4 regions of the Thalassospira sp. MIT1004 genome follow, and region 2 is predicted to be linked to each of the others. Evidence: predicted binding sites of a transcription regulator. Region 2 holds the regulator's gene; each other region holds the start of a gene.
The links. Region 2 encodes PhoB, which activates phosphate uptake and scavenging genes when phosphate is short. Its sites were predicted from a motif close to TNTCATAAAACTGTCA; they were not measured.
Positions count from the first base shown of each region.

Region 1: phnD (phosphate/phosphite/phosphonate ABC transporter substrate-binding protein) is a predicted target of PhoB. The motif match lies at 1,279-1,294, and genes of this name have one in related genera.
Region 3: ugpB (sn-glycerol-3-phosphate ABC transporter substrate-binding protein UgpB) is a predicted target of PhoB. The motif match lies at 778-793, and genes of this name have one in related genera.
Region 4: BC440_RS02515 (inorganic phosphate transporter) is a predicted target of PhoB. The motif match lies at 935-950, and genes of this name have one in related genera.

Region 1 is NZ_MCAO01000002.1:82,287-84,493, reverse strand. It holds gene phnC (phosphonate ABC transporter ATP-binding protein) at 1-97, opposite strand, end outside; gene phnD (phosphate/phosphite/phosphonate ABC transporter substrate-binding protein) at 167-1,135, opposite strand; gene BC440_RS01110 (DeoR/GlpR family DNA-binding transcription regulator) at 1,370-2,182, shown strand.
Region 2 is NZ_MCAO01000011.1:349,312-351,518, forward strand. It holds gene BC440_RS06385 (cation:proton antiporter) at 1-464, shown strand, start outside; gene phoB (phosphate regulon transcriptional regulator PhoB) at 527-1,222, opposite strand; gene phoU (phosphate signaling complex protein PhoU) at 1,240-1,962, opposite strand; gene pstB (phosphate ABC transporter ATP-binding protein PstB) at 1,984-2,207, opposite strand, start outside.
Region 3 is NZ_MCAO01000022.1:327,537-329,743, reverse strand. It holds gene BC440_RS10200 (ABC transporter permease) at 1-450, shown strand, start outside; gene ugpB (sn-glycerol-3-phosphate ABC transporter substrate-binding protein UgpB) at 893-2,191, shown strand.
Region 4 is NZ_MCAO01000004.1:93,045-95,251, reverse strand. It holds gene BC440_RS02520 (AsmA family protein) at 1-852, shown strand, start outside; gene BC440_RS02515 (inorganic phosphate transporter) at 1,023-2,207, shown strand, end outside.

The DNA.
Region 1 (2,207 bases), on a different contig from region 2:
TGGCAACGACGCTTTCGCCGGGAACCTCAAGGTTCAGGTCCTTGAGAACGGCCTCATCCTTGCCATAGCGTTTGACCAGATCTTTGATACGCAGCATCACGATACCTTGAAAAAAGACTACCGGGACCGAAAATCGATCCCGGCAGAAGCAGTTTGAAAGAAGGGATTACTTCAGGTTGTCCGGGGTGTATTTCACACCGTTGGCAGCCTGGATTTCACGAATAACGTCCCAGTCTTTCTGATAGGTGACAGGTACGAATTTCGACACGCCTTTGAACTCTTCGCCAAGGGCGGTGCCCTTCATGTCGAAGGTAAAGAAGGCTTCCTTGATCTTTTCGATCAGTTCCGGCTTCAGGTTATAGGCATAGTTGAACGAAGTGGTCGGGAAAGGCTTGCTTTCGTAGATGATTTTGACGTCAGCCGGATCGTACAGATCGCGCTGGGCCATACGTTCAACCACTTCGGATGCGACCGGGGCTGCGTCATAGTCACCGGCAACAACGCCCAGCATCGACTGGTCGTGCGAACCGGAATAGACGACTTCGTAATCCTGTTCCGGGACGATGCCCTGACCGGGCAGAAGGGCGCGCGGTGCAAGGTTGCCCGAGTTCGAGGTCGGAGACGTATGGGCGACGCGTTTGCCCTTAAGATCGGCAAGCGAATTGATGCCGCTGTCAACGCGGGTATAAAGCTGCAAGGTATAGCCAAAACGACCGTCATCGCCACCCATCAGGGCAAACGGAACCGCACCGGCAAGGTTAACCGCAAACGGGGTCGGCCCGGTCGAGAAACCGGCAACATGCAGACGGCCGCTGCGCATGGCTTCTACTTCGGCGGAATTCGACTGAACCGCAAAGAAGTGAACATCCTTGCCGGTTACTTTTTTAAGATGTTCAAGGAACGGCTCCCAGATATCGGCGTAAACCGCCGGGTCTTCGACCGGGGTATAGGCAAATACGAGGGTGTCGGGATCAACCTGCTGATCGGCAGCCGGTGCATCGGCGACCAGATCGCCATCCATGTCGCAATACATCTGGTCAAGATCGCCGCGTGCGATGCAATCATCGGCCGCATATGCCTGGGTGCTGCCAAAGCTCATCATGCCGATGGCGGCAAGCACCGTAGAAACTTTCAAAAAGTCTGTTTTTTTCGCATGTGAAAACATGTGACCGAACCTTTCTTCCCTGTAAACGCTGGTAAAGCGCCATTTTTAATGTGGTTTTGTTGGTTTTATTGTTGCTTTTATCAACATTATAGAAGGTCAAAAAGTTGGAAAAGCAACACAAAACTGTAACAAATGGTTACAAAGATTGCTGATAACCTTGCCGGAATGGGGTGCGATCAAAGGTATTCAGCGGGGAGAGCGTCTTTGCGTATCGGAAAAAAAGAACGTCAGCAGCGCATTCTTCAGGAGCTGCAAATCCATCCGCATGTGAGAGTTGCCACATTGGCGGAGCGATTCGATGTGGCAACTGAAACAATTCGTCGTGATCTTGATGCGCTAAGCGAAAATGGCCTGATCAAGCGCGAATTTGGCGGCGCATCGGCACAGCCAATGGGCCATCAACCCGATCTGGCCCAGCGACAGATGACCGCGGTTGCCGGGTTCGAACGGATCGGCATCATGGCCGGAACCATGATCCGGCCGGGTGACGTGATTATGATCGATGCCGGGTCCACCGTCAGTCAGCTTGCCCCCTATATGGCCCAGAATCCCGGCGCATTGCGGCGCACGGTTCTGACCAATTGCTACGCGGTTGTGCATGGCATGGGCGAACAGGCGGTGATTGATGATGTCATCATGTGTCCGGGGCAGTTCGATCCACGTGAAAATGCGGTTTACGGCAATGATACCGTCGAATTCCTGCGCCGTTTCCACGCCAACAAGGCCTTTATCGGGGCATCGGGTGTTGCATGGCAGGGGTTCAGTGACGTTAACCGTCGCGCGGTTGCGGTCAAGCGCGCCATGATGGAACGGTCCGATGAAACCTGGCTGATGGTCGATCACACCAAGTTCGATCAGCGTTACCTTGAAAACATCGCACCGCTCGAAGCCCTGACCGGGGTGATCACCGATCGTTTGCCGCCTGAAAAACTGCTATCCCATCTTGATCGCATCGGCCTTCAGATTGTCGCATGGCAGGACAATGTTTCCGCAGATCAGGGGGCAATCGTCGGCTGATATTTTATCGCTGGCGATAAAACTG
Region 2 (2,207 bases):
ATGCCCAACAGGTTTCGCGTGGCCGAGCCGAAGGTCTGCCTGTTTATTTTGCCGATGGGTCCCGACCGGAAACATTTCGTGCCGCCCATACCGAACAGGCCCATATTGCCGCCGTTGCCATGGGCAACCCGCACGCAACCGAAAAGACCGTCGCCTTGCTGCGACAGCATTATCCGCATCTGAAAATCTTTGCCCGTGCCCAGGACATCACCCATATCGGTCCGCTGTCACGCAGTGGTGCCGATGCGGCCATCCCCGAGGTACTTGAAACCGGTTTACGCCTGTCCGATCACGTTCTGGCGGCCTGCGATATCCCGCAGGAAGATATCGATATCGAAATAGCCAAGTTCCGGCGTGCCGATATGCTGCTGATGAACGAACTTGCCCCGCGCACCGCGCGCCAAAAAACCGAAGACCAGGCACAAAAAACTGCCAAACCGGCAAAATCCAGGAAAAGCACCTGAAACACAAAGACCCCCATCACGAGAATGGGGGTCTTTCGTTTCGTCTTCCAGAATAACCGCAATCAAGCGGCTTCGACATCCAGTGCATAGCCAGCAGCACGAACCGTGCGGATCACATCGCGCGTTCCCTTGACGTCATTCAATGCCTTGCGCAGACGACGAATGTGAACGTCAACCGTGCGGGTTTCGACATAGATATTCGGCCCCCAAACCGCATTCAGAAGCTGCTCGCGCGAGAAAACCCGCCCCGGATGTTCCAGGAAATAACGCAGCAGACGGAATTCGGTTGGGCCAAGATGGATAGCCTTGCCGTTACGACTGACACGATGGGCGGCCAGATCCATTTCGATATCGGAATAGATCAACTGCCCTTGTGGTTGCGCCGGACCGGATCGACGCAGAAGTGCGCGAATACGGGCCAGCAATTCACCAATCGCAAACGGCTTGGTTACATAATCATCGGCCCCGGTATCAAGGCCGCGGATGCGGTCGCCTTCTTCGCCACGCGCCGTAACCATGATCACCGGCAAATCGCGGCTTTCAGGCTTCCGGCGGATCTGGCGGCAAACCTCGATCCCTGACATCACCGGCAGTATCCAGTCCAGAAGGACCAGATCGACATGGGTTTCGGCCAGAATTTTCAACGCTTCGTCACCGTCCCCGGCTTCGACAACCTGCATCCCCTCGCGTTCGAGGTTGTAGCGCAACATGGTTACGATTGCAGCTTCGTCCTCGACGATAAGAACCGTTGGGTCCATCTTCCTATGCTCCAGTGTCACTCATTCGGTTCTACGACGGCAAAGTTCGCCGCGTCATTTTTTGGCCGAGTATCCATCGGCAGGTCTTCGCCCTTGATCCGGTAATAGATCGTTTCGGCAATGTTGGTCGCATGATCGCCAATACGTTCGATATTCTTGGCGATAAACAGCAGATGGGTCGATGCCGTGATGTTACGCGGATCTTCCATCATATAGGTCAGCAGTTCACGGAACAGGGAATTGTACATATCGTCAACTTCCTGATCGCGCGCCCAGACACGCTGGGCCTTTTCCGCATCACCTTCGATATAGGCATCCAGAACGTCCTTGATGATTTCCTGGCACAGCTTGGCCATGTTCGGGATCACCTGAACCGGGCGGATCGGCGGCACCTGGTTAAGAACCTGCGCACGCTTGGCGATATTTTTCGCCAGATCACCGATACGTTCTAGATCGTTGGACAGTTTAAGCGCGGTCACCACCTGTCGCAGGTCATCTGCCATCGGCTGACGCAGGGCCAGAAGACGTACGGCAAAATCCTGCACTTCCTGTTCCAGCGTATCGATACGGTGATCGGAAAGAATGACCTTCTCGGCCAGTTCAGAATCCCGTTTAACGATCGCACGAATGGCGGAAATCAGCTGACTTTCGGCAAGCCCGCCCATCTGCGAAATGATGTTGTTCAGACGGGTCAGTTCTTCGTCAAACGAACTGACGATATGATGTTTCTCATCGACCATCGAAAATACTCCTGCCCGGACTTAACCGAAGCGACCCGTAATGTATCCCTTGGTGCGCTCGTCCTTGGGATTGGTGAAAATCTGATCGGTTTCGCCCACTTCGACCAGCTTGCCGAGATGGAAAAACGCCGTGCGCTGCGACACGCGGGCAGCCTGCTGCATGGAGTGCGTCACGATCACAATGGTGTAGTTCGAACGAAGCTCGTCGATCAGTTCCTCGACCTTTGCGGTTGCAATCGGGTCAA
Region 3 (2,207 bases), on a different contig from region 2:
ATTGCAAACGGAATTGAAGAAGCGATTGGATGGGATCTTGATTTCCTGCGACCGGGGCTGTTTCTGGTGATTATCGGACAATTTGCCTTTATCACTACGATAACGACGCTAGTGATTTCTGCGCGTCTTCGCAAATTTGACATCAGCCTGGAAGAAGCCGCACTTAATCTTGGTGCAACACGACAGGCAGCTCTTTGGACGGTTACCATCCCATTCCTGAAACCGGCATTGATCGGGGCGGGGATCGTTGCATTCCTGATGTCATTTGAAAATTTCAACACAACACTGATGCTAGTCGGATCTGATGCGCCGTTGACCATTGCCATGTTTGACCGCCTCAAACAGGGATCAACACCGGTTCTGAACGCGCTGTCCCTGCTGCTTATGGTGGTTTCCGGCGGCTTGGCATTGCTTTCCGTTTTTGTTCAGCGTGACAGGAATTCCACCTGAGATTACAGCGTCAAGATGCAGCGATCCATGTTCGCAAATGAACATTGAACGGGTATCCTTTGGGTACCCGTTTTGCATATGCAAATGGAGTTGTTGCAATGCATTGTTGCAAGTGCATGACTTTGTAATATTTGTGAAAGTGCCGAAAAATCTGGGGAAATGTTAAATGTGCGCATGTGAAAGACATTTATGCCATTCATCAGGATTGAAAGCCTTTGCAAGCTGTTCGATTTATGAGATGTTCATATGAACATTTGAAGGGGTCGAATGCACACTAAAAAGCAAAAACTGACAGTTTTTAAGGTCATTTCGCGCATCAAAAGTAAATTTCCGAAAACTGTCACTTGAGGAAACGTCCCCCTCGAATGAAAACGAATGCGTTGTGTCGACCGATCAACAGGCGGTTGGCGCGAACGAGTTTTTATTTGGGAGATAGAAGATCATGTTTCGCAAAACCCTGATGGCAGCAGCAGCTGTGTTCGCACTGGGCGGCACAGCGAATGCTGCGACCGAGATCACTTGGTGGCATGCCATGGACGGCGCACTGGGCGATGTCGTCAATCAGATCACTGCCGACTTCAACGCCAGCCAGGACGAATACCAACTGGTTGCTGTGAACAAGGGCGGTTACGAAGACACGATGACCGCCGGTATTGCTGCTTTCCGCGCGAAAAACCAGCCGAACATCATCCAGATCTTTGATGCCGGTGCTGCAACCATCATTAACGCCAAAGGCGCTGTTAAACCGGTTCAGGACCTTATGGAATCAAATGGTGTCAAGTTTGACATCAATGATTACATCCCGGGGGTTCGCTACTTCTATGCCGATTCCGATGGCAAGATGATTGGCATGCCGTTCAACAGCTCGACCCCGCTGCTTTATTTCAACAAAGATGCGCTGGCCAAAGCCGGTGTTGACGTGCCGAAAACCTGGCAGGAATTCGAAGAGATCGCACCGAAGTTGAAAGAAGCCGGTTTCGAAGGCCTTGCCGAGTCACACAGCCCGTGGATCTTCTTTGAAAACTTCATGTCGCGTCACAACCTTCAGATGGCAACCGCCAACAATGGTTATGACAGCACGGATGTCGAACTTCTATACAACAATGACGCGCTGAAAGATCACTGGAAGCACGTCAAAGAATGGAAAGATGCCGGTTATTTCGGTTACTATGGCCGCGCATGGGGCGCCAACCAGGACGCCTTCCTGCAGCAGAAAGCCGCAATGTGGCTCGGTTCTTCCGGCTCGTTCGGTGGTCTGAAAAAATCCGCACAGTTTGAATTTGGCACTTCGACCCTTCCATATTGGGAAGGCGTTGGTGACGCGCCGAAATCGACCTTCATCGGTGGTGCCTCGCTGTTCGCATTCTCTGGCCACAGTGCAGAAGAAGATGCCGGCGTTGCCAAATTCTTCGAGTTCCTGACCAAACCGGAAACCCAGTTCTACTGGCACAAAGAAACCGGTTATGTTCCGATCACCACCGCGGCCTACGAACTTGCCAAGAAAGAAGGCTACTATAACGAAAGCCCGGACGCCGAAGTCGGCATTCAGCAGCTTTCCGAAGAAGGTGGAGAGTGGACCAAAGGTTATCGCCTTGGTTTCTACGTTCAGATCCGTGAAGTCATCTATCGCGAAGTCGACAAGATGATGAATGGTGAAGCAACCATCGATCAAGCTTTTGCTACGATCGAGGAAGAAGGCAATGCGCTTCTGAAACGCTTCCACGATACCTATTCGAACTAAGCATTATCTCGCTGAC
Region 4 (2,207 bases), on a different contig from region 2:
ATTGATGCCGATATCACGGTCGCATTTGATCAGCTTGATTTCGATACCTACAGCCTTGTGAAGCCGGATTTGAAGGCGACACTCGTGACCGGGCTTCTGACCATTCAGAAATTCACCGGCCTTCTGGGCGATGGGAATTTGTCGATTGATGGCACGTTTGATGCGCGCAATTCCGATACGCCGAAACTGGCGCTTAAAGGTAATCTTGACGGGGCGGATATCGAAAAGCTGACCCCGATCCGGGTTGCCAATGACACGGTGATCGGCGGGGCGGCGACGAAGTTTGATGTCACCGCATCGGGCAATACATCGCGCAAGCTGATCAGTGCGTTGAATGGTACGGCGAACCTTGTTCTGAATAATGTCCGGTTCAGCAATGCCGATAAACGGTCTGCTGATCCGAAGCTGAACATTCAGGCATTGTTGCAGCAGGGCCCGCAGGCGATGGTGGTTGAAGGGGTCGGTAACAACGATCTGGTTCAGACCCTTGAGGCCGACATTGCCATCACCAACGGGATTGCCAAAACCACCCGTGTCGAAGCGACATCGCGTGTGGGGACGGCGGATGCCGATGCGACCCTTGATCTGCCGAAATGGCAGATGGATACGCAGGCCGATTTCGATTTTTCCGAGAAAATCGAAGAATTACCGCCATTTAGCGTTTACGCCAAGGGCAATATCAGCAACCCGGCGATTACCGGGCGCATGGACAAGGTCGCGATCAAGGTTCTGGATAATATCCTTGATAAGGCACTGGGCGGGAGTGGTTCATCCGATAGCGGATCGGGAAGTTCGGGCAAGGATGCGGCCAAGGATGTTCTGAAAGGGCTTCTGAACCAGTTCGGTCGATAACTTTTCACAACTGTTCCAAACGTAAAACGGCCCTGCAGTGCGGGGCCGTTTTGCTATTGGCGGGATGCGGTCGGGACATGGCTGTCATAAAAAGGCAAAAAAACCTTAACAAACCGGGTTTGCTTCGACATGATCCGCGCGTCGATTCCCTTTTTAAGTAACGGTTGATCATGGTCGCAAAGAAAACCGCTCTGGATAAGGATCTCAAATGGCAGCGCCGCATGGATGCGGGTGCCGGAGAGACAGCCTCCCTGAGTGCGAAGCTCGGACTTGCGCTTGTCTTTCTTTTGGCGTGCAGCGCCTTTGTCGCCTTTCATATGGGCGGCCTGCCGCAAAGCGGATTCCTGATCGCCGCTGCGGTGATCGGCGGTTACATGGCACTGAATATCGGCGCCAATGACGTGGCCAACAATGTTGGTCCGGCGGTTGGTTCAAAGGCGCTGACCATGGTTGGCGCCCTTTTGATTGCAGCCGTGTTTGAAGCAGCCGGGGCGATTATCGCCGGTGGCGATGTTGTTGGCACGATCAAGAACGGTATTATCGACCCGACCCAGATGCCCGATGCACAGACCTTTGTCTGGGCGATGATGGCGGCCCTTCTGGCAGCCGCCCTTTGGCTTAACCTTGCCACATGGCTGGGCGCGCCGGTATCGACCACCCATTCCATCGTTGGCGGTGTGATGGGGGCGGGTATGGCAGCCGTCGGCATTGGCGCGGTCAATTGGCCGACTATGGGCACGATTGCCGCAAGCTGGGTGATTTCGCCGGTTCTGGGTGGCGTGATCGCAGCCGCGTTCCTTGCCTTTATCAAGTTCAAGATTCTGTATACCGAAAATTGCGTCGAAGCGGCCCGCAAATGGGTGCCGATTTTGGTCGGTGTGATGGTATCGGCCTTCACCATGTATCTGATGATGAAGGGGATCAAAAAGATCTGGGCTGCTGATACGTGGCAGGTCATTGTTATCGGTATCGCAGCCTTTTTCGTCACCCTGTTGCCGACCCGCAAGGCCGTGCTGCATGCGTCGCGTAACATGATCGGACGACGCAAGGAAATCGCATCGCTGTTTCGCATTCCGCTGGTCGTGTCCGCAGCCCTTCTGTCATTCGCGCATGGGTCAAATGATGTTGCGAATGCCATTGGACCGTTGGCCGCCATCGTTTCGGGTGTTGATAGCGGCGAGATCGTGACATCGGCCCCGATCCCGATCTGGGTGATGGTGATTGGCGCGATTGGTATTTCTGCAGGTCTGATCCTGTTCGGGCCGAAACTGATCAAGACGGTCGGATCGAAAATCACCAAGCTTGATCCGATCCGGGCCTATACCGTGGCGCTGTCGGCGGCATTGACGGTGATT